Regions from separate parts of the Arthrobacter sp. U41 genome, predicted to be linked through region 3. Evidence: riboswitches for the same ligand, from Rfam matches in the RefSeq annotation. Region 3 holds a riboswitch; each other region holds the start of a gene.
What was found. A riboswitch is a leader RNA that binds a small molecule or an ion and turns the genes downstream of it on or off. The one in region 3 is predicted to bind thiamine pyrophosphate.
Positions count from the first base shown of each region.

Region 1: linked by a shared signal. The riboswitch ahead of ASPU41_RS04420 (ECF transporter S component) and the one ahead of thiC (phosphomethylpyrimidine synthase ThiC) in region 3 are both predicted to bind thiamine pyrophosphate.
Region 2: linked by a shared signal. The riboswitch ahead of ASPU41_RS17675 (bifunctional hydroxymethylpyrimidine kinase/phosphomethylpyrimidine kinase) and the one ahead of thiC (phosphomethylpyrimidine synthase ThiC) in region 3 are both predicted to bind thiamine pyrophosphate.

Region 1 covers NZ_CP015732.1:932,019-939,563, reverse strand. The annotation lists gene ASPU41_RS04450 (Na+/H+ antiporter subunit D) at 1-1,556, shown strand, start outside; gene ASPU41_RS04445 (Na+/H+ antiporter subunit E) at 1,553-2,098, shown strand; gene ASPU41_RS04440 (monovalent cation/H+ antiporter complex subunit F) at 2,095-2,373, shown strand; gene mnhG (monovalent cation/H(+) antiporter subunit G) at 2,363-2,779, shown strand; gene ASPU41_RS04430 (DUF4235 domain-containing protein) at 2,783-3,046, opposite strand; gene ASPU41_RS04425 (heme-degrading domain-containing protein) at 3,176-3,721, opposite strand; TPP riboswitch at 3,903-4,046, shown strand; gene ASPU41_RS04420 (ECF transporter S component) at 4,113-4,745, shown strand; gene ASPU41_RS04415 (ABC transporter ATP-binding protein) at 4,745-6,376, shown strand; gene ASPU41_RS04410 (energy-coupling factor transporter transmembrane component T family protein) at 6,373-7,176, shown strand; gene ASPU41_RS04405 (UDP-N-acetylglucosamine 1-carboxyvinyltransferase) at 7,273-7,545, shown strand, end outside.
Region 2 covers NZ_CP015732.1:3,876,310-3,883,854, forward strand. The annotation lists gene proB (glutamate 5-kinase) at 1-1,016, opposite strand, end outside; gene obgE (GTPase ObgE) at 1,006-2,592, opposite strand; gene rpmA (50S ribosomal protein L27) at 2,710-2,973, opposite strand; gene rplU (50S ribosomal protein L21) at 3,036-3,344, opposite strand; gene ASPU41_RS17675 (bifunctional hydroxymethylpyrimidine kinase/phosphomethylpyrimidine kinase) at 3,699-5,276, opposite strand; TPP riboswitch at 5,259-5,356, opposite strand; gene ASPU41_RS17680 (Rne/Rng family ribonuclease) at 5,459-7,545, opposite strand, start outside.
Region 3 covers NZ_CP015732.1:3,993,096-4,000,640, reverse strand. The annotation lists gene ASPU41_RS18275 (alpha/beta fold hydrolase) at 1-116, shown strand, start outside; gene thiC (phosphomethylpyrimidine synthase ThiC) at 113-1,939, opposite strand; TPP riboswitch at 1,935-2,042, opposite strand; gene ASPU41_RS18265 (GNAT family N-acetyltransferase) at 2,129-2,629, shown strand; gene ASPU41_RS18260 (amidohydrolase family protein) at 2,633-3,715, shown strand; gene ASPU41_RS18255 (VOC family protein) at 3,820-4,695, shown strand; gene ASPU41_RS18250 (hypothetical protein) at 4,909-5,346, shown strand; gene rpsP (30S ribosomal protein S16) at 5,552-5,977, shown strand; gene ASPU41_RS18240 (RNA-binding protein) at 5,979-6,221, shown strand; gene rimM (ribosome maturation factor RimM) at 6,333-6,947, shown strand; gene trmD (tRNA (guanosine(37)-N1)-methyltransferase TrmD) at 6,948-7,545, shown strand, end outside.

The DNA.
Region 1 (7,545 bases), 1.3 Mb from region 3:
AGCGGACCGTCAGCATCGTGCTGCTCTCCGTGACCCTGCTGCTGGAGTGCTGGCTGCTGGCCTCCGTCTGGGAGGGTGGCACCGCCGCGGTGAACATCGGCGGTTGGCTCCCGCCGTGGGGCATCGTCATGGTGGTGGACCAGTTTTCCTCGCTGATGCTCGTGGTGTCATCCTCCGTGAGCCTCGCCGTGCTGGTCTACGCCACCGGGCAGGGCATGGCCGACGGCGACCGGGACGCGCCGGTCTCAATCTTCCACCCCACTTACCTGATCCTGGTGGCGGGCGTGTCCAACGCTTTCCTCTCCGGGGACCTCTTCAACCTGTATGTGGGCTTCGAGATCCTGCTGACCGCCAGCTATGTGCTGATGACCCTCGGCGGCACGGGCCCGCGGATCCGGGCCGGAGTGACCTACCTGGTGGTCTCGGTCGTGTCCTCCGTGCTGTTCCTGATCGCGATCGCGATGATCTACGGGGCCACGGGAACCATCAACATGGCAGACCTCGCCATCAAGCTCGCGGACCTGGACCAGGGCACGCAGAACCTGCTGCACGTGATGCTGCTCGTGGCGTTCGGGATCAAGGCCGCCGTGTTCCCGCTGTCGTTCTGGCTGCCTGACTCCTACCCGACGGCGCCGGCGCCGGTCACGGCGGTGTTCGCCGGCCTGCTGACCAAGGTGGGCGTGTACGCCATGGTCCGGACCGAAACACTGCTGTTCCCGGGAGACACGTTCAACGGCCCGCTGATGGTCGCCGCCCTGCTGACCATGCTGGTGGGCATCCTTGGCGCCCTGGCCCAGAGCGACATCAAACGACTCCTGTCCTTCACACTGGTCAGCCACATCGGGTACATGGTCTTTGGCCTGGCGATGTCCTCGGTGGCCGGCCTGGGCGCCGCCGTTTTCTACGTCGCCCACCACATCACGATCCAGACCAGCCTGTTCCTGGTGACCGGCCTGATTGAGCGCCGCGGCGGCAGTTCCTCGATGGACCGTGTCGCCGGACTGGCAAAGCTGTCCCCGCTGCTGGCGGTGCTGTTCTTCGTCCCGGCCATGAACCTGGCCGGCATCCCGCCGTTCTCCGGTTTCCTGGGCAAAGTCGGCCTGATGCAGGCCGGCATCCAGCTCGGAACTCCGCTGGCCCTTGCGCTGGTGATCGGCGGTGTACTGACCAGCCTGCTGACCCTGCTGGCCATCGCCAGGGTCTGGAACCGTGCCTTCTGGCGCAAGCCCGAGGACGCCGAACACCCCGATCCCGTGCTGCTGGCGGATCCCGCGGATTCGGCCACCGGCGACCGGGCCGGAAAGACGAACGTCACGCTGCTGCCGCGAACCATGGTGGGCTCCACCCTGGGCCTGGTCATCCTCGGCGTCGGGCTGACGCTCTTCGCCGGTCCGCTGTTCAAGGTGGCGGACCAGTCCGCCGTCGACATGCTGGACCGGACCTCGTACATTCACGCGGTCCTCGGGGAGGACGCGCCGGTTCCCGCGATCTCCCGGCCGGAGCCGGACCCGGCCCCCGCCGGCGTTCCGCCGGCCAGCGGACAGGAGCGCAAATGAACCGGAAACGGATATCGCTGCGCCAGGAACTCCCGCTCCTGGTCTGGCTCGTGATTGTCTGGGGCGCGCTGTGGCAGGACTTCAGCCCGGGGAACCTGCTCTTCGGCGCACTGGTCGCAGTCGTCGTGGCCCGGCTGTTCTACCTGCCGCCGGTGGAGCTCGGCGGGCGCTTCAACGTGCTTCGCGCGGTCCCGTTCGCCCTGCTTTTCATCGCCAAGGTGGTGACGGCAAGCTTTCAGGTGCTGTTCCTTGCCGTGGCCAAGGGCCCCAAGGTGATCAGCGCCGTCGTGGCCGTCCCGCTGCGGAGCCACTCCGACCTGCTGGTCACTGCCACGGGGCACGTGACCGCGCTGATCCCGGGGTCACTCGTGGTGGAGGTGGACCGTTCCACGTCCACGCTGTATATCCACGGCATCAACGTCCGCAACGCGGAAGATGCCGCGCAGCTGCGCCGAAGCGTCCGCAATACGGAGGCGGGGCTGATCCGGATCATGGGCACCCAGGCCGAACTGTCGGCTCGCAACCAGGAGGTGGGCTCATGATGCAGCTTGTCCTGACCGTGACCACGGTGGTGCTGACCCTGGCCGCCGGAGGAGCGATCATCCGGATCGCGCGGGGCCCGTCACTGCTGGACCGGGTGCTCGCCGCCGATGTGCTGCTGGCGATCGTGGGGGCGGCCCTGTGCATCGACATGGCCGTGAACCGTCACCTGAACAACCTCATGCTGCTGGTGGCGGTGTCCCTGATCGGGTTCGTCGGCTCCGTCACGGTGGCCCGCTTCGTTGCCGACCGGCGGGAGCAGCCCCGTGAATCCTGAAACCTTCTCCGGCGACACCGTGATCGACGCCGTCTCCGCGGTCCTTATGGTGCTCGGCGCGCTGATGTCCCTCGCCGCGGCGGTGGGGCTGCTCCGATTCCCGGACCTCATGACCCGGATGCATGCGGCCACCAAGCCGCAGGTGCTGGGGCTGTTCCTGCTGCTCTTCGCGCTGGGACTTCAAATGCGCACCTGGTGGGTCTGGCCGGTGCTGGTGGTCGCCTGGATCTTCCAGCTGCTCACCGTGCCGGTGTCGGCCCACATGGTGGGCCGGGCCGGGTACCGCACCAAGCACCTGCACCCGGAGCTGCTCAGCACGGACGAGCTGGAGGCCGTGGTGCAGCAGGCGGCGGGCACACGCGGTTTCACCGAGGACGACGGCGACGCGGTCACCGACGGGCGGTGAGTGCTAGACGAGGTCCTGGGACTTGGCGAAACGGGTGATCGCGCGCTGGGTCCCGCGGTTCGCGAGGACCTGGATGATGGCGCTGACGGATGCCGAGATCAGCGCGAACGTCAGGGCAGAGCGCAGCGTGGTGGGCACATCGTCGTCGTGGCCCTTGGGCGGCTTGTTGCCCGTGGATTTCTCCCAGACGGTGTCAACGAGCTTGGTGCCGACAAAGCCGGCGAGCAGGCTGATGCCGGTGCCGAGCAGTTTGATGAAGATGTTCATTCTTCGGACTCCTAGCGGGAGGAAACAGGGCTTCCCCTAGCCTAGCGGTCCTTGCCCGGCGGTCCAGCCAGGGCAAAGGAGCTGATGCCGCGGGGTCCCGCATGGCTGGGGTGCGGCAGCGGCGGCAGGCTAGCCTGAGGTCCCGGCGCGGCCGAGGATCTCGGACAGGGCTTCGACCACCAGCTCATGGTCGGCCTTCTGCGGCAACCCCGACACCGTGACGGTGGCGACCATCCCGGTCCCGCGCACGTAGACGGGGAAGGCGCCGCCGTGGGCGGCAAACTCTGCCTGGTCGAACCATGCGTTGTCCTCGATCCTCGTCCCGGCGGCCCGGGCCCGGAGACCGACCAGCAGCGACGGGACCTCGTAGCGGACGGCCGTGCGCTGCTTGGCCCTGACCCAGCGTTCGTTGTCCGGCGTGGCGCCCTCCAGCGCCGCGTGGAAGAGCACCTGCTCACCCTTGGTGATGTCGATGGCGATCGGATGGGAGCGTTGCCTGCCGAGTTCAACCAGGAGGAGGCCCAGGTCCAGGGCATCGTCCTTGCCGAAAGACCGGAACTGCAGCTCGTCGATTTCGGCCAGGATGCGTCCGATGAGCGCCCCCAGGGATCCGTGCGGCTGCTCGTCCTCGGAGTCCGGGTCATAGTCGGGGGAAGTCGCTGGTGCGTTGGTCAAGTGTTTCAGCTTCCGTTAGGTAGCCGCCGGCGGTGGCGGCATCCGGGGGTTCCCATGCCTTGCCGACTCTACCAAGCAGAGGCTTCCGGGTCACCGGCACCGGAGGCCGCGGATTGTGACGGTAACCTAAGAAAGCAGCGCCCGGTGGGTGTAAACTGGGCCACGCCCACAAGGGCGATATTAAATACGACAGGGGAGCGCCGCCGTCGGGCATCACCGGGGAAATCCGGGGAAACCACAGGTGGGCGCTGAGAGTGCGGACAGCCGCAGACCCTCGAACCTGATCCGGTTAGTACCGGCGCAAGGGAGTCGAGTTCTCAGAGTGCCCGGAGCGGCGGCGGAAGCCGCGGACCCCGGCGCACTCTCCCCTCCTGTTCCTCAGGAGGACGACATGACTGATACATCTGCCCAGCAGACGCTCACCCGACGCGGCTACAACTGGCGTGTGGTGGACATTGTGGTGGCCGCGTTGATCGCGGTCGCCGGCGGCGTGATCTTCTGGGCCTGGTCCCAGGGCGCCAACCTCATTTCCGCCCCCGTCAACGCGTTCTACCCGCCGCTGACCGGGCTCTACGCCGGCGGCTGGATGATCCCGGCGGTGCTGGGAATGCTCATCATCCGCAAGCCGGGAGCCGCGCTGTTCTGCGAAACCGTGGCCGCCACCGGCGAGCTGATCATGGGCTCGCAATACGGCACCACGGTGCTCATTTCCGGCCTGCTGCAGGGCCTTGGCGCCGAGCTGGTGTTCGCCGCATTCGTGTACAAGAAGTTCAACCTGCCGGTGTCGGTGCTGGCCGGTGCCGGTGCGGGCCTGTTCTGCGGGCTGAACGATGCGTTTATGCCTTGGGGCTGGAACATCGCGTATGCCGGCGGCGACAAGCTCGCCTACATCATCTTCACGGCCGTTTCCGGCGCGGTGATCGCCGGCAGCCTGTCCTGGCTCGCTACCCGGGGCCTGGCCAGGACGGGCGTACTGAGTTCCTTTGCCTCCCGCAGGGCGGCCACGGAGCCCGTTTTCTCCTGATGTCCGCCTACAGCACGTCCGCCTGCAGCGGGGGCCGCCCGGCCACGGTCACCGCGCGGGGCTGGGGCTGGCGGCACGCCGGCCGGCTCCGGCCCGCCATCAGCGGCCTGGACCTGGACATCGGGCCCGGGGAGCGGGTGCTGCTGCTGGGACCTTCCGGTGCCGGCAAGTCCACGCTGCTCCATGCCCTGGCCGGGGTGCTGGGCGACAGCTCCGCCGGTGACGCTGACCGTGCCGGTGCACCGGTGGACGCCGAGGACGCCGACGAGACCGGCCGCCTGCTGGTCGACGGGGCCCCGCCCCGGGCCCGGCGCGGCCGGGCCGGGCTGGTCCAGCAGGATCCGGAGACCCAGGTGGTGCTCTCGCGCCTGGGCGACGATGTCGCCTTCGGCGCCGAAAACCTGTCCGTGCCCCCGGCGGAGATCTGGCCGCGGGTAGCGGAGGCGCTGGACGACGTCGGGCTGGGCCGGCTGCCGCTGGACCACCCAACGTCGGCGCTTTCCGGCGGGCAGAAGCAGCGCCTGGCGCTCGCCGGCATCCTGGCGATGCGCCCGGGGTTGATCCTGCTCGATGAACCCACCGCCAATCTGGACCCCGCGGGTGTCCTGGAAGTCCGCGACGCCGTCGGCCGCTGCCTGGACAAGACCGGGGCCACCCTGGTGGTGGTGGAGCACAGGGTTTCCGTCTGGAAGGACCTGGTGGACCGGATCGTGGTGCTGCAGCCCGGATCGGCGACGGACTCCGCCGTGCTGATCGACGGGCCGCCGGACCGGGTCCTGGCCGAGGCACGGGACATGCTCACCGCAGCCGGCGTCTGGGTCCCCGGCTACGTGCCGCCGACCCGGGCCCGCGCCGCGGGGGCCGGGGGCGGGCCCGGCGCCACCCCCGGTGCCGGGCCCGCGGGCCAGCTGCTGCTCGCCGCGGAGGATCTGGCCGTGTCGCGCGAACGTCCGCGGCGGGCCGGTCTCCGCGGCGGCTTCCGGCCGATCCCGCCGGAGCCCGTGCAGTCCGGCATCATCGCCCAGGTCCGCGCCGGCGAAGCCCTTACCATCACGGGCCCCAACGGCTCGGGGAAGTCCACCTTCGCCCTGACCCTCGCCGGCCTGCTCCCGCCGGTGTCCGGCACGGTCTCCGCCACCCTGGAGCTCAGTGCCGGCGCGGGGATCGATCCGTACAAGTGGAAGGCGCAGCAGCTGATCGCCAGGATAGGCACCGTGTTCCAGGAACCCGAGCACCAGTTCGTCACCGGGCGTGTGCTGGATGAGCTGATGTTCGGCCCCCGGCACCTGGGCCGCGGCGAGGATCGGGTGGACGAACTGCTGGAGCGGCTTCGCCTGACCGGGCTGGTGGACGCCAATCCCTACACTCTCTCCGGCGGCGAAAAGCGGCGCCTGTCCGTGGCCACCGTGCTCGCCGCCCATCCCCAGGTGCTGATCCTGGACGAACCGACCTTCGGCCAGGACGCCAACACCTGGGCCGAACTCGCGTCCTTCCTCTCCGAACTCCTCGACGACGGCGCCGCCGTCGTGTCCGTGACGCACGATGCCGAATTCAGCGAGGTCCTCGGCGGCACCGAGCTGAGCCTCCGCGCCCCGGAGCGCCAGGAACCGGGGAAGGTCGCGGCGCCATGAGGCAGGAACTGACCTTGCGCGGCAACCATGCCCTGCTGACCCGGGCCAACCCGCTGGCGAAGTTCGCCGCCGTTATGCTCATCACGATGGTCCTGGCGCTGTCCATTGACTGGGTGTCCGCCTCGGTGGCGCTCGCCTTCGAACTGGCGCTCCTGCCGCTGGCCGGACTGACCCTGGTGTTGCTCTGGCAGCGCGGCTGGCCGTTGATCCTGGCCGCGACGCTGGGCGGGTGGAGTACCACGATCCTCGCACCCGACAGCGGGAGCATCCTGCTGGACGCCCGGATCTGGTCCATCAGCGAGGGTTCCCTCGAACTCGGGCTGGGCTTTATGGTCCGCGGCCTGGCCATCGCGCTGCCGGCCGTGCTGCTGATGAGCTGCACCGACCCCACGGACCTGGCGGACGCCCTGGCGCAGAAGGCGAAACTCCCGCACCGCTTCGTCCTCGGGACGCTGGCCGCGATGCGGCTCGTGGGACTGATGGCCGAGGAATGGCAGACGATCGGGATGGCACGGCGCGCCCGAGGCGTGGGCTCGCACGGGAACCCGCTGCAACGGCTTCGCGCCACCCTGGGGCAGAGCTTTGGGCTGCTGGTGCAGGCCGTCCGGCGAGCCTCCCGGCTCGCGGTCACCATGGAGGCCCGGGGCTTCGGCGGCGCACAACGCACCTGGGCCCGGAAATCCTCCTACAGCGGCCTGGACGCCTGGGTGTTCCTGGGCGGGCTGCTGATTGCCGGCGCCGCCGTGGCTTCCGCTCTGGCCGCAGGGACCTGGAACATGGTCTTCCTCGCACGGCAGTAGCCTCCTTTATCGCACGGCGCGGGTATTTCGGTGAGATACGCGGCACCGGGTCTGGAATTCCGGGCGCTAGTACGTCATGCGTGATATTTTTTGGGTATGACTCAAGAGACCGCTGAACATGTTGGCGCCCTGCTCCGCGAGGCCCGCGGCCAGAAGGGCTGGACCCAGGGGCAGCTCGCTGCCGAGCTGGGCACCAGCCAGAGCGCCATCGCCCGGATGGAACAGGGCAAGCAGAACCTCAGCCTGAAAATGATCCAGCGGCTTGAATCCATTTTCGGCCGGAGCATCGTTAAGGTGGGGCGGCCGGCCATGACGCACCTCCGGGTGGAGGGCGGCCGCACCCTGTCCGGCTCCGTCGACGTCAACAGC
Region 2 (7,545 bases), 120 kb from region 3:
GCGACCATTTCCACGGCGTCCCCTGCTTCGAAATTGCCTTCAACCGCCGAGATCCCGGCTGGGAGCAGCGAGGTGTGGTTTTTACTCACGGCAGTCACCGCGCCGTCGTCGAGGATCAGCCGGCCCTGCACGTGCGCGAGGTGGGCGAGCCACATCATCCGCACCGGCTTGCGTGCCCCGTTCACGGTGAACCAGGTTCCAACGTCTTCGCCGGCCAGGGCCGCGGCCACATTCGCCGTCGACGTGACCATCGCAGGGATCCCGGAATCGGCCGCCATGATGGCCGCCTCCACCTTTGTCTGCATGCCTCCCGTTCCAACACCGGCCTTGCCGGGATCGCCGATGGTCACACCCTCGAGGTCCTGCGGGCCGTCGACGCGGGGAATCCGTTTGGCGCCCTTCGCCGGAGGTCCGTCGTAGAGCGAATCTACGTCGGACAACAGCACCAGGGCATCGGCGCGGACCAGGTGGGCCACCAGGGCCGACAGCCGGTCATTGTCGCCGAAACGGATCTTGTGCGTGGCGACGGTGTCGTTTTCGTTGACCACCGGCACTACGCCCAGGTTAAGGAGCCGATTCAGGGCGCGGAAGGCGTTCATGTGGTGGCTGCGCCGCATGAGGTCATCTGCGGTCAGCAGCACCTGGCTGACAGTCACGCCGTGGGCGCCGAAGGCCTGCGTGTAGCGCGCCATCAAAAGGCCCTGACCCACGCTGGCGGCTGCCTGCTGGGTGGCCAGGTCCCGGGGCCGCTTGGCCAGTCCCAACGGTGCCAGGCCGGCTGCGATGGCCCCGGAGGACACCAGGATGATTTCCATGCCCGCGTTGCTTTTGACCGCCAGGGCGTCCGACAGTGCGATGAGCGCTTCTTCGGAAATGCCGCCCTTGATGCTGGTGAGCGACGACGAGCCGACCTTGACCACGATGCGACGCGCTCTGGTGAGCACGCTCCTGTCGTCGCTGGGTCCCTCGATGACTACTGCGGAATTAACACTCACGTCTGCGGGTTCACTCCTCATTTTCTTCGCTGAGTCCGCTCTCCGTGAGCGGCTTGGGGCGGCGTCCGCTGACGGATTCGGTCCAGATTCCGGCCTTGCGCTCGGCTTCGAGCTCGGCGCGGGCCGCGGCCTTGGCCTCGCGGCGTTCGACCTGCTCGTCGCGCTTCTGTCCACGGGTGGGGCGGTCGCCGATGTCGGCGAAGCGCACGTCGGTGCCGCGCGGAGCGGCCAGCAGTTCGGCGCCGGCCATCATGGTCGGCTCCCAGTCGAAGACGACGCCGTCGTCCTCGCCGATGACGACCATGTCGCCCGGCTTGGCGCCCTGCTTGAAGAGTTCGTTTTCGACGCCGAGCTTGGCCAGGCGGTCGGCGAGGTAGCCGATGGCCTCCTCGTTGGTGAAGTCGGTCTGCTTGACCCAGCGCACGGGCTTGTCGCCCAGGACGCGGAACAGCGGCTCCAGGTTCTTCTCCTCGCGGCGGATCTTGAAGCCGGATTCGTTGACGGCGCGAGGCTTGAGCACCGGTGCGTGGACCTTCGGCGGAGCAGCGGCGACGGCGTCGCGGGCGGCCTGGACGATCTCTGCCATGGCGAAACCAAGCTGGCGGAGGCCCTCGTGGCTGGTGGCCGAGATTTCGAAGACCTTGTAGCCGCGGGATTCAAGTTCCGGGCGGACGAATTCGGCCATGTCCTTGCCGTCCGGGAGGTCGACCTTGTTCAGGGCGATCAGGCGCGGACGGTGGTTCAGCGGAACGACTTCACCGTCGGAGCCCGCAAAGCTCATGTCCACGGCGTACTTTTCCAGCTCGGCCTCGATGACGGCGAGGTCGGAGAGCGGATCGCGGTCCGACTCGAGCGTGCCGCAGTCGAGGACGTGCACCAGGGCGGCGCAGCGCTCGACGTGGCGCAGGAAGTGGTGGCCGAGGCCCTTGCCTTCGCTGGCGCCTTCAATCAGGCCCGGGACGTCGGCGATGGTGAAGCGCACCTCGCCGGCCTGGACCACGCCGAGGTTCGGGATCAGGGTGGTGAAAGGGTAGTCGGCGATCTTGGGCCGCGCGGCGGACATCGCGGCGATCAGGCTGGACTTGCCGGCGGAGGGGAAGCCGACGAGGGCGATGTCGGCGATGGACTTCAGTTCCAGGACGACGTCAGCGGCTTCGCCTTCGATGCCGAGCAGCGCGAAGCCGGGGGCGCGGCGCTTCTGCGAGGAAAGCGAGGCGTTGCCCAGCCCGCCGATGCCGCCGGCGGCGGCGATGTATTCGGTGCCTTCGCCGACGAGGTCCGCGAGGACACGTCCGTCCTTGGACTTGACCACGGTGCCCTCGGGAACCGGGAGGATCAGGGTTTCGCCGTGCTTTCCGGCGCGCCAGTCGCCCATGCCGGGGCCGCCGTTGGTGGCGTGGCGGTGCGGGGCGTGGTGGTAGTCGAGCAGGGTGGTGGTCTGGGGATCGACCCGCAGGATGACGTCGCCGCCGTTGCCGCCGTTGCCGCCGTCGGGGCCGCCGAGGGGCTTGAACTTCTCGCGGTGAACGGAGACACAGCCGTGGCCGCCGGTACCGCCGGATACGTGCAGTACTACCCGGTCTACAAAGCTCGCCACGTGGATCTCCTCAGTGCTGTTCCCCGGGCCTCCAAAGAGTCCCAAGATGATTGTAATGCGGTTAAAACACCGGTGGAGCGGACCTAATGGCCCGCCCCACCGTTTTAAGACTTGTTGTTACTCTGCAGCTGCAGCAGCCACAATGTTCACAACGCGACGACCGCGGCGGGTGCCGAACTCGACTGCGCCGGGGGCCAGTGCGAACAGGGTGTCGTCCCCGCCGCGGCCAACGCCGGCGCCCGGGTGGAAGTGGGTGCCACGCTGGCGGACGATGATCTCGCCTGCGGAAACTACCTGGCCGCCGAAGCGCTTGACGCCGAGGTACTGGGCGTTGGAGTCACGACCGTTGCGAGTGGAACTCGCGCCTTTTTTATGTGCCATTTGAAAATGCCTGCCTTAAAAATTCTGGGGAATCTGCGGAAAACCTGAACAGTAACGGTTAGTTACTTGATACCGGTGATCTTGACCTTGGTCAATTCCTGACGGTGACCCTGGCGCTTCTTGTAGCCGGTCTTGTTCTTGAACTTCTGGATGACGATCTTCGGACCACGAAGGTCTTCGAGGATCTCAGCCGTAACCGTTACCTTGGCCAGGTCCGCGGCAGCGGACGTAACCTTGTCACCGTCTACCAGGAGCAGTGCGGGCAGCTCAAAGGTGCTGCCGGCTCCACCGGGGACGCGGTTCAGGGTAACGAAGTCTCCAACGGAAACCTTCTCTTGGCGGCCGCCTGCGCGGACAATCGCGTACACCACTGGGGAACTCACTTCTCTCGACGTTTATTACTAGATTTGCGTGCGGAACCTGGGTCCAAAGTTTTCTGGTCCGGCTCACGCTGTGCCTCTACGCCGGTGGATTCCCCGGGGGAACCCATGAGCTATCCCGTGGACATTCGCACTCGAAATCAAGTGGAGCGTCCTCAAGGTCATAACCCAAGTGTTGGCGTAAGCACCGAAGATCTAGACTACGCTAATTTTGCCTTCGGCCGCAAATGAGGCTGGTTCCGAAGGGAGGTACGTGATAGGCGCCACTCTGTATGGACAGAGCCTTGCCGCAACGACTTCCGGAACCGTGCCCAACCATCGTACAGGCTCCCCCGGCTCCCCACGTCAGGCGTGCCGGCGCGGCGCGTCGAAGAAATCGACCTCGTAGCGGGCAGACTGCCGGAAGGCCAGGGCCATCGCGTCCCGTTCGCTCTCCGACGCCGCCCGCGCCGCAGCGTCTGTGTAGGCGACGGCCTGCCGGGTGGCGGCCGCGAAGTCCTCATCGGCATAGGTGCGCAGCCACACCGCGTAGCGATTCTCGGCCGGGGCGCCCGCGGCGAGGAACTGCCCGTGCAGGGTTTCCCCGACCTCGGCGTAGAGCCAGAAGCACGGCAGCACCGCGGCGAGCAGCACCGCGTAGCTGCCGGACACCGACGCGGCCAGCAGATGGTCCACGTAGGACTTGGTGACCGGCCCGGGCGTCACGTGTGCCGTGCGGCCGCTCAGCCAGGTCCGGTGCAGATCGGATTCCACTTCGAGGCAGTGCTGGGCGGAGCGGGCCCAGAAGAGCTGCTCAGCCTCGGTGGGTGCGATGGCGGCGGCACGGGCCAGGACCCGGGAATAGCCGTTGAGGTACAGGGCGTCCTGGGCGAGATAGTAGGCGAATTCGTGCTCCGGCAGCGACCCGTCGGCAAGGGCCTTGATGAAGTCCAGTCCGTAGATCGACTCGAGGTCGGCGGTTGCGGAGGCCCGGAGGGCGGCGGCGAATTCACCGGCGGCCGGTATCCGCCGGGTCCGGCCGTGGTCCTCGGTCTGCTGCTGGACATGATGGAAGTGGTGGACCGGACCGTTGCCGGTTCCGACGTCAAGCTTGTCCGAGCTGCGCAGTGCCCCCTGCAGCCAGGGTTTGACCTCGCGGAGCGCAGCCTCCCAGTCCCCCGCCCCGGCGTGTCCAATGGTTCTGGCTTGCACGGTAGCCATGGCCGAGGACAGCGAACATCCTGTCCCGTGGCTGTTGCGGGTGGATACCCGCTCCCCCGGCACCACCACGACGTCCTGGGCGAGGAGTCCGCCGGTGTTGACCAGCGCGTCGGGGCATCCGCCGCGCTCAAGGTGTCCGCCCTTCACCAGGACCGTGGTTCCGGTCTGCGCGGCGAGCCGTTTGCCCTGTTCCAGCGCCCCGGACCAGTCCTCGGCGGCGGGTTCCCGAAGCAGGATGGCGAGCTCGGCGAGGTTGGGGGTGATCAGGTCCGCATACGGCAGCAGGGCGTGCAGGGCAGCCTCTGCGGACTCCTGCAGCAGCCGGTCGCCGCTGGTCGCCACCATCACGGGATCCAGGACCACGACGCCGGGGCGGGTCTTCGCCAGCCAGCTGCGCACGGCGTCGATCACGGAGGCATCCCCCAGCATCCCGATCTTGACGGCGTCGATGCTGATGTCCTGGCTGACGGCGTCGAGCTGGGCGGTCAGGAAGGCCGCGGGCGGGACATGGACGGCGCTGACGCCGCGGGTGTTCTGCGCGGTCAGGGCCGTGATGGCCGCCATGCCATAGCCGCCGTGGGCGGCAATGCTCTTGAGGTCGGCCTGGATCCCGGCGCCGCCGGAGGGATCGGAGCCGGCGATCGCCAGCACGCGCGGGATCCGGGGCGCCAAGGGGGCAGGGTCAGACGGAAGAAATGATGAGGCGGTGGTCAAGAGAGACATCCCTTCGCCGGTGCTAACCGGACAGGTTCAACGGGTCTGGATCTCAGCCGGCTCGATGCGCGGCACCCCGTGTCAGTGATCCAGCCTAGCCTCATCCGTTAACGAAACCGCGGGCACGGCCCGAACCTGGCGTATTGCTACGCCGTCCGGACCGCACCCGCGGCCTTGCTGAACTGTTTCGGTTAGAGCTCCGAGGCCGGAACTCCGACGCCAAGGATGATCGGCTCGCTCGCAGCAGGCTTGGCGGCCGGCGTTGTTGCTGCCGGTACCTTCGCCTCGTGCACCGAGACCGCTGCGGCGTGCGGAGTTTCCTGCCGCTGTTCCACGGAGGTCTCGTTGGCTGCACCCTGGGCGCGGCTGGCGCTCCGGTTGCGGCGGCCGCGACGGGCACGTGAGGTTCCGGCCTCGGCTTCCGCCTCGGTCTGGGAACCCGGCGCCTGGGTGCGTCCCGGGCCGGTTCCGCCGGTGCGCGCCGGAGCTGCCGCCGCGGACCGGGCGGCCGGGGCCGTCGCCGCGGCTGACTTTGCCGCCGGCGCCTGGGCTGCCTCGGCCTCACCCAGGTGGGCGAAGGCCTCTGTCAGCAGGTCCAGGGTCAGCGCGGGCGCATTGGCCTTGTCGGCGTGCTCCACGAACGGCAGGGCGACCTGCTCACCGCCGAACGTCAGCACGGCGGCGGGCCGTCCCGCTGCTTCCTCTGTGGCGGCCAGCTCGACGACCGCATCGACAGCGGCCTGGCGGGTCTCGGCGTCGGCAGCGGTGGCTGCCTCCCCGTCATGCAGGTGCGCGGCGTGGGCCGCCGCGGCGATGTTCGCCAGCGCTGCCCGGGTTGCCTCGGCCTTGGCGTGGCGTTCGGCCTCGGTCGGCTCGGGATGGACTGCTGCCGGGACGTACTGGTCCTCCTGCCCCTGGCCGCCCCTGCCGCGGCGCCGGCTCTTGCGTTCGGTCCGCGCGGCCGGCTGCTGGTGTTCCGTGCGCGGGACGTGGTGCTCGGCGGCAACAACGTTGGCGCGGCGGTGCTCGACCGGCTCGTCGTGGGTGACGATGCCGCGGCCGGCGCAGGTTTCGCACTGTTCGCCGAAGACTTCCAGCAGCCCGGTGCCCATCCGCTTGCGCGTCATCTGCACGAGGCCCAGGGAGGTCACCTCCGCCACCTGGTGTTTGGTGCGGTCCCGGCCCAGGCACTCGACCATTCGGCGCAGCACGAGGTCGCGGTTCGATTCAAGCACCATGTCGATGAAGTCGATGACGATGATGCCGCCGATATCGCGGAGCCGCAGCTGCCGGACGACTTCCTCGGCAGCTTCGAGGTTGTTCTTGGTGACGGTTTCCTCAAGGTTGCCGCCGCTGCCGGTGAACTTGCCGGTGTTGACGTCCACCACGGTCATGGCCTCGGTGCGGTCGATCACGAGGGAGCCGCCGGAGGGCAGGAAGACCTTGCGGTCCAGCGCCTTGTGGATCTGCTCGTCGATGCGCCAGGCCGCGAAGATGTCTGTGTCCTTGGTCCACTTCTCGAGCCGGCCCACGAGGTCGGGCGCCACGTAGGTGACGTAGGCCTCGATGGTGTCCCAGGCTTCCTCGCCGGAGACGATCAGCTTGGAGAAGTCCTCGTTGAAGACGTCACGGACTACCTTGATGGTCAGATCGGGTTCGCCGTAGAGCAGCTCGGGGGCGAGGATCTTGGTGGAGGTCGACTGGCCCTCGATGCCTTCCCACTGGGCGCGGAGGCGGTTGATGTCGTGCGTGAGCTCTTCCTCGGACGCGCCCTCGGCCGCGGTGCGGACAATGACGCCGGCATCTTCCGGCAGCCGGTCCTTGAGGATCCGCTTGAGCCGGTTGCGTTCGACGTCGGGCAGCTTGCGGGAGATTCCGGTCATGGAACCGCCGGGAACGTAGACGAGGTAGCGGCCGGGCAGGGAGATCTGGCTCGTGAGGCGTGCGCCCTTGTGGCCGACCGGGTCCTTGGTGACCTGGACCAGTACCGAGTCGCCGGACTTCAGCGCGTTCTCGATCCGGCGCTGCTTGCCTTCGAGGTTGACGGACTCCCAATTGACTTCGCCGGCGTAGAGCACGGCGTTGCGGCCGCGTCCGATGTCCACGAAGGCCGCTTCCATCGACGGCAGCACGTTCTGGACCTTGCCCAGGTACACGTTGCCGATCAGGGAATCCTGCTGGGTCTTCGAGACGAAGTGCTCGGCCAGCACGCCGTCCTCGAGGACGCCGATCTGGATTCTGTCGTCGCGCTGGCGGACGATCATCTGGCGGTCAACCG
Region 3 (7,545 bases):
CCCTGCACCGCGTTGCGCCCGGCGGCCACCGGCCCCAGGATTCGCCGGAGGGCAACCGGGCCATCCGGGCCTTCATCGCCGACGTCGGGCGGCACCAGCACGCCGAGGCGTCCTAGCCGGCTTCGGGTCCGCCGACGGCAGGCGCCGGCAGGTAGACCTTGCCGCCCGAGGCGATGAACTCGTTGCTCTTTTCCCGCATTCCGGCCGCCAGCGCGGCCTGCGGATCCGCTGAGCCGTATTCGTCCCGGATGTCCTGGCTGATCCGCATGGAGCAGAACTTGGGTCCGCACATCGAGCAGAAATGTGCCGTTTTGGCCGGCTCCGCGGGGAGCGTCTCATCGTGGAACGCCTCGGCCGTCACCGGGTCCAGGGACAGCGCGAACTGGTCCCGCCAGCGGAACTCGAACCGTGCCTTGGACAGGGCGTCGTCGCGTTCATGCGCACCGGCGTGGCCCTTGGCGAGATCCGCGGCGTGGGCTGCGATCTTGTAGGTGATCACCCCGGTCTTTACGTCGTCCTTGTTGGGCAGTCCCAGGTGCTCCTTGGGCGTGACGTAGCAGAGCATCGCTGTTCCATAGCGGGCAATCTCGGTGGCGCCGATCGCCGAGGTGATGTGGTCATAGCCGGGTGCAATATCGGTGACCAGCGGCCCCAGCGTATAGAACGGGGCTCCCTTGCAGAGTTCCTGCTGGCGCTCGACGTTTTCCCGGACCAGGTGGAACGGCACGTGCCCGGGCCCTTCCACCATGACCTGTACGTCGAAAGTCCAGGCCCGCTGCGTGAGCTCGGCCAGGGTGTCCAGCTCGGAGAACTGCGCCGCGTCGTTGGCATCCGCCGTCGCGCCGGGCCGCAGCCCGTCACCCAGCGAGAACGCGACGTCGTAGCGGGCGAAGATCCCGCACAGCTCATCGAAGTGGGTATAGAGGAAATTTTCCTGGTGGTGGGCCAGGCACCAGCCGGCCATGATCGCTCCGCCGCGGGACACGATGCCGGTGACCCGGTTGGCCGTCAGCGGCACGTAGCGCAGCAGCACCCCGGCGTGGATGGTCATATAGTCCACTCCCTGCTCGCACTGCTCGATCACGGTGTCCCGGAAGATCTCCCAGGTAAGGGCGTTCGCCTCACCATTGACCTTCTCCAGCGCCTGGTAGATGGGGACCGTGCCGATGGGCACAGGGGAGTTGCGGATGATCCATTCGCGCGTGGTGTGGATGTCGTCCCCGGTGGAGAGGTCCATCACCGTGTCCGCACCCCATTGGGTGGCCCATTGAAGTTTGTCTACTTCCTCAGCGATGGAGCTGGTTACTGCGGAGTTGCCGATGTTGGCGTTGATTTTCACCAGGAACGCCTTGCCGATGATCATCGGTTCGGATTCAGGATGGTTGACGTTGCTGGGGATGATGGCGCGGCCCGCGGCCAACTCGCTGCGGACCAGCTCGACGTCGCAGTTCTCGCGCAGCGCGACGAACCGCATCTCCTGGGTGATCACCCAGTCCCGCGCGTACCGCATCTGCGTGACCGTCCTGCCGTCGACGGCGCGGCGCGGCACCGGGCGGGCGCCCATCCACTCGGCCGACGCTGCGCCGCGCCGCACTGCCGACCTGCCGTCATCCAGCAGTTCCCGGGCCCTGCCCTCGTAAGGTTCGGTGTCCTCCCTGGCGGCAATCCAGGGACCCCGGAAAGGCTCCAGCCCGCGGACCGGTTCACTTCCGGGACCGGCGGTGCGGTACACGCGGAACGGGGCGTTGGCGGCGCCGGCCGGGGAGTCGGCCAGCGCGATTTCGGTCACCGGGACGCGGATGCCGTGTTCGGCGTCCGTGGCGAACGCCAGGGAGTGGGACCTCAGCGATTGCGTGGGGGCCGCGGGCTGGACCGGGACTGCCTGCTCGTCGTCGTCCCGGTTTTGGACAGGGCTGTGCTGCGTCAATTGCGTGTTCACGGAAATACTCACTTCCTTCGCCGGCATTACCCGGACAGGTTCAACGGTCGCAGGCTGCGTCAGCCCGATCTCAGCCCCTGCAAGGGCACCCGTGTGGTCGTAGACGAAGCTACCACGTGCCGTCGGAAAGCCTGGCGCGTGTGACGGGGCCCTCACGACGCCGTGTTGACGCGGTGTTAGCGTGGCATCGTGACTCAGCCCAAGGCCGTACCCCGCATCAGGACAGCGACGCCTGAAGACCTCGCGGCCCTCCCGGCTCTTGAGGCCGCGGCGGACCGCTTGCTCAAGGCGGAGGTCGGGTACCGCGCGCTCCCGGCCCCAGGGCCCCCGACGTCGGGTGAGACGCTCTTCATACTGGTCGCCGGGAATCCGACTGTGGGGTTTGCCCGTGTTGATGAGGTTGGCGGCCAGGCCCATCTGGAACAAGTCTCCGTGCATCCCGACTCTGCTGGGCGCGGGGTCGGAAGGTCTTTGGTGGAGGCGGCCATCGACGGAGCCCGGATACGCGGCTATGAATTCATGACCCTTTGCACTTTCAGGGACGTCCCGTTCAATGCACGGTTTTACGCGAGCTGCGGCTTCGCGGAGCTCGCCGAGCCGGGGAAGGCGCTGGCCGCCCTGCGGGCCTACGAAGCACTGCCGGGGCTGGATGATCTTGGCCGGCGGGTCGTCATGCGGCTTAGGCTTTAAGCCATGACCGGCATCATCGAATTCAGCGGCCCCGTCCTCACCGGACCCGAGCAGGAACACCGCGGACTCTGGTCCGTCGATGGCCTCCTGACCTTCCGCAGGCCCGCCGCCGCCCCGGACCTGATCCTGGACGGCTGGGTCATCCCCGGACTGGTCGACGCGCACTGCCACATCGGTCTTGGACCCGGCGGGGACGTCCCGGAGCAGCTGGCGGAAGAACAGGCCATGACCGACCGCGACGCCGGAACCCTCCTCGTCCGCGACGCCGGCGCCGTCCACGACACCCGCTGGATCCAGCAACGGGCGGACCTGCCGCGCCTCATCCGCTCGGGCCGGCATATCGCGAGGACCCGGCGGTACCTCCGGGGCTTCGCCGTCGAGGTGGAGCCCGAGGACCTGGTGGAGGCCGTGCGCAAGCAGGCGCGGGCCGGCGACGGCTGGGTCAAACTCGTGGGGGACTGGATCGACCGCGACGCCGGCGACCTCGCCGCCAGCTTCCCCGCGGCGGAATTGAAAGACGCCATCGCGGCCGCCCATGATGAAGGCGCCCGGGTCACGGCCCACTGCTTCGCCGAAGACACCCTGGACGACATGCTCGACGCCGGGATCGACTGCATCGAGCACGCGACCGGCCTGCTGCCGCGGCATCTGGCGCGTTTCGCCGAACAGAGTGTGCCGATCGTTCCCACGCTCATCAACATCGCCACCTTCCCGGACATCGCCGCGCAGTCGGAGGCGAAGTTCCCCCGGTACGCGGCGCACATGCGATCCCTCTGGGAGCGCCGGGCCGAACGTGTCCTGGCCGCCTTCGAAGCCGGCGTCACTATCTACGCCGGGACGGACGCCGGCAGCGTGATCACGCACGGGCGCATCGTCGACGAGCTCCAGGCCCTGCACGCAGCCGGGCTCCCGGCCGGGGCAGCCCTCGATGCCGGCGCCTGGGCCGCGCGGGCCTGGCTCGGGGCCGGCGGCCTCAGGGACGGTGCCAGCGCCGACGTCCTGGTCTGCGCCGAGGATCCACGCAGCAATCTGGCCACCCTGCGGGACCTCAGGAATATCGTGCTGCGCGGCGAACTGCTCCGGTAGGAGACTTCGGATTCACTAGGAATAAATTGAAGCTTCAAGGAATTTAGTTCTATGAAAGGTCATCGAGGGTCGGTGGCCACCGAAGCACCGGAGCGATCGATCACATGACTGCAGAAAACAGCACACGGGATCTTCTTCCCGCAGAACTCACCATGGGCACCGTGATGCTCAAGGTCGGCGACATGAAGGTCATGACGGATTACTACCAGCGCGCCCTCGGCCTCGATATTGTGACGGAGCAGGACGGCGGACTCTACCTGGGCCGCAAGCAGAAGCCCCTGGTCCACCTGGCGCCGGCGCCGGGCCTGAGCGTCCCCTCCCGCGGTGAGGCCGGCCTCTTCCATGCCGCCCTGCTGTTCGCGGACCAGTCCGCCCTGGCCTCCACCGTCGCCAGCGCTGCGCAGTACGAGCCCCAGTCCTTCACTGGCAGCGCAGACCACCTGGTCAGCGAAGCCTTCTACTTTACGGATCCGGAGGGCAACGGCATCGAGCTCTACTGGGACCGTCCCCGCGAGGCCTGGGCCTGGGAGGGCAAGAACGTGGTGATGGACAGCCTGGCCCTGCCGCCGCAGCGCTACCTCGAGCAGTTCCTGACCGAGGAATCCGTAAGCGGGCAGCGCGAGGCCGCGGCCGGCGTCGGCCACGTCCACCTGCAGGTCGGCGACGTCCAGTCCGCGCAGGACTTCTATGTCGGAACCCTCGGGTTCGAAAAGACGGCGGGCTGGCACGGTCAGGCCCTGTTCGTCTCGGCCGGCGGCTACCACCACCACATGGCCATGAACGTCTGGAACAGCCGTGGCGCCGGCCCCCGCCGCGACACCCTGGGCCTCGGCGAGGTGCTGATCGAAGTACCGGCAGGCGACGATGTCGGGACCCTCGCCGACCGCCTCAAGACTGCCGGGGTCCAGTCCCACCACACCGGCGCCGAACTGCGCTTCGAGGACCCGTGGCGCAACCGGATCCGCGTCGCCGTTCGCTGAGTGCCCGCGGTTCCCGTCACGCATCCGCAGCTATCGGGCCTCGGGGACATGTTCAGCGCAGGCGGCAGCGAGTGGACATAGTGGCTTTATGTCCACTGGTCACGGTAAGGGGAGGGCATGTCCAGTCTGAGCACCCGCCGGGCTGGAGCGGCTAGGCTGAAGCGACGCCGAAAACAGCGGACCAGCGCCGCCAGACACCTAAGGATGAGCTCCATGGGATTCACCGAAGTCTTTGTCTCCACCCACGATGAAGCCCTCAAGCGCGCCACCGCCCTGGACGGCGGGGCCCCCGCGGCCCCCGGCGCCGTCCGGATCGCGGACATCACCGACTTCGAGGTCGAGCGCCTGGGCGACCTGGCCGGCACTGCCGTCCACGCCTCCGGCGCCGACTACGAACTCGCCATGGTCGATGTCGCCAGCGACTCCCTGCTCGGCGTCCCGCCGGCAATGGTCCGGGCCCTTGCCGAGCTGCTCAGCTATGAGACCGAGGGGGAAGGCGACGTCCTGGCCGACGTCGCCGAAAGCTGGGCCGCCGAGGAGGACATGCCCTTCGGCGCGGAGCAGGCAGGCCGCTACGTCAGGCAACTCGCGGAACTGGCCGCCGGCGTCGACCCTGCCAGCAAATCAGGCCTCTACGTCTGGACTTCCTGACTCACCTCAGGCCCCCAAATGGACCGGTTGCGGGTGTCAAGTCGAAATCCCGCCGCTGATCTGGCACAATAAACAGGTACTCGATCTGCGTGGCCCCTCTCTCCGCGTCCGGATCTTGTCCTTTTAGAACCCCCTAGTACGGCCCGCCCCACGGGTGCAGAACGCCGGGCTCGACCCCGTTTCAGAAACAGGAGTGACCACAAAAGTGGCCGTAAAGATTCGCCTTAAGCGCTTTGGCAAGATGCGCGCACCGTACTACCGCATCGTCGTCATGGACGCACGCTCCAAGCGTGACGGCCGTGCCATCGAAGAAATCGGCAAGTACCACCCGACCGAAGAGCCTTCGTACATCGAGGTCGACACGGACCGTGCCCAGTACTGGCTCGGCGTCGGCGCACAGCCGTCCGAGCAGGTCGCCGCGATCCTCAAGATCACCGGTGACTGGCAGAAGTTCAAGGGTCTCCCGGGCCAGGAGGGCACCTTGAAGACCAAGGCCCCCAAGGCTCCGTTCGTGACCCCGGAGAAGGGTTCCGTGATCATCCCGGAAGCCATCACCAAGAAGGCCAAGAAGGATGACGCTGCCGAGGCTCCCGCCGACGCCGCCGAAGCAGAGACCACCGAGGCTGAGTAAATTGCTGGCAGAAGCGCTCGAACACCTCGTCCGAGGGATCGTTGACAGTCCTGAGGATGTCAAGGTCAGTGCGAAGAACAACCGCCGCGGGGACACCCTCGAAGTGCGCGTTCATCAGGACGACCTCGGACGGGTGATCGGCCGCCAGGGCCGCACCGCACGCGCCTTGCGCACTGTGGTGGCAGCACTGGCGGACGGCGAGCCGGTCAGGGTCGACGTCGTCGACACCGACCGCCGCCGGTAACGCTTTCAGCAATACTTGTCTTGAGTCCGGCCCCTTCACCAGATAATGGTGGAGGGGCCGAACTGTTTCCCCATAGACCCACAGAATCACCAACCCCGAACAGAGGAACAGATGCAGCTTCAGGTGGCACGAATCGGCAAGCCCCACGGCATCCGCGGCGAAGTGACCGTCCAAGTGCTCACGGATGCGCCCGGCGACCGTTTCGTCCCCGGAACCCAGTTCGTGGTGGAACCCGCCTCGGCCGGCCCGCTCACCATCCTCAGCGCACGCTGGAACAAGGACATCCTGCTGCTTGCCTTTGAGGAGATTGAAACCCGCAACGAGGCGGAGACTGTCCGCGGCGCCAAGCTGTTCATCGAAACTGAAGAACTCAACGATGATGAGGACGACGAAGGCTGGTACGAGCACGAGCTCGAGGGACTGGAAGTCCGCGTGGGTGACCAGGTGGTCGGCAAGGTGTCCGGCCTCCGCACCCTCCCGGTCCAGGACCTGCTCATGGTCACCGCGACGGATGGCAAAGAAATCCTGATCCCGTTTGTGGAGCAGATCGTCCCCGAGGTCAACGTCGGGGAAGGCTACGTCCTCGTCACCCCGCCTCCGGGCCTCTTCGAGGTCAATGCCGACGACGAGGTGGCCAAGGCCGGGGAGCAGCCGACATCCGGGGAGCAGCCGAAGTCCGACGGCGCCGCCGCCGAGGAGCGTCCCGATGCCGGAGACGACGCCTAAATGAGGATCGACGTTGTCAGCATTTTCCCCGAGTACCTGGCGCCGCTGGAACTCTCGCTGATCGGCAAGGCGCGCCAGGACGGGCTGCTGGAACTGAACGTCCACGACCTGCGGGACTTCACCACGGACCGCCACCGGACGGTGGATGACACCCCGTATGGCGGCGGCGCCGGTATGGTCATGAAGCCCGAGCCGTGGGCCCAGGCGCTGGCAGCCGTGGCGGCCGACCGGCCCATCGACGCGGCGAGGCCGGTCCTGATTGTGCCGTCACCGGCGGGGGAGCGGTTCACCCAGGCCACGGCCCACGAACTGGCGGAAGAGGAACGGCTGGTGTTCGCCTGCGGCCGCTACGAGGGCATCGACGAGCGCGTGATGGAATGGGCCGCCGGGCACTTCACGGTGCGGCCCGTAAGCCTCGGCGACTACGTCCTCAACGGCGGCGAAGTGGCAGTGCTGGCCATGGTGGAGGCCATTGGCCGCCTGCTGCCCGGCGTCGTCGGCAACCCGGAATCCCTGGTGGAGGAATCGCACTCGGACGGGCTGTTAGAGTACCCCGTGTACACCAAGCCCTCCAGCTGGCGGGACCGTGAGGTTCCGG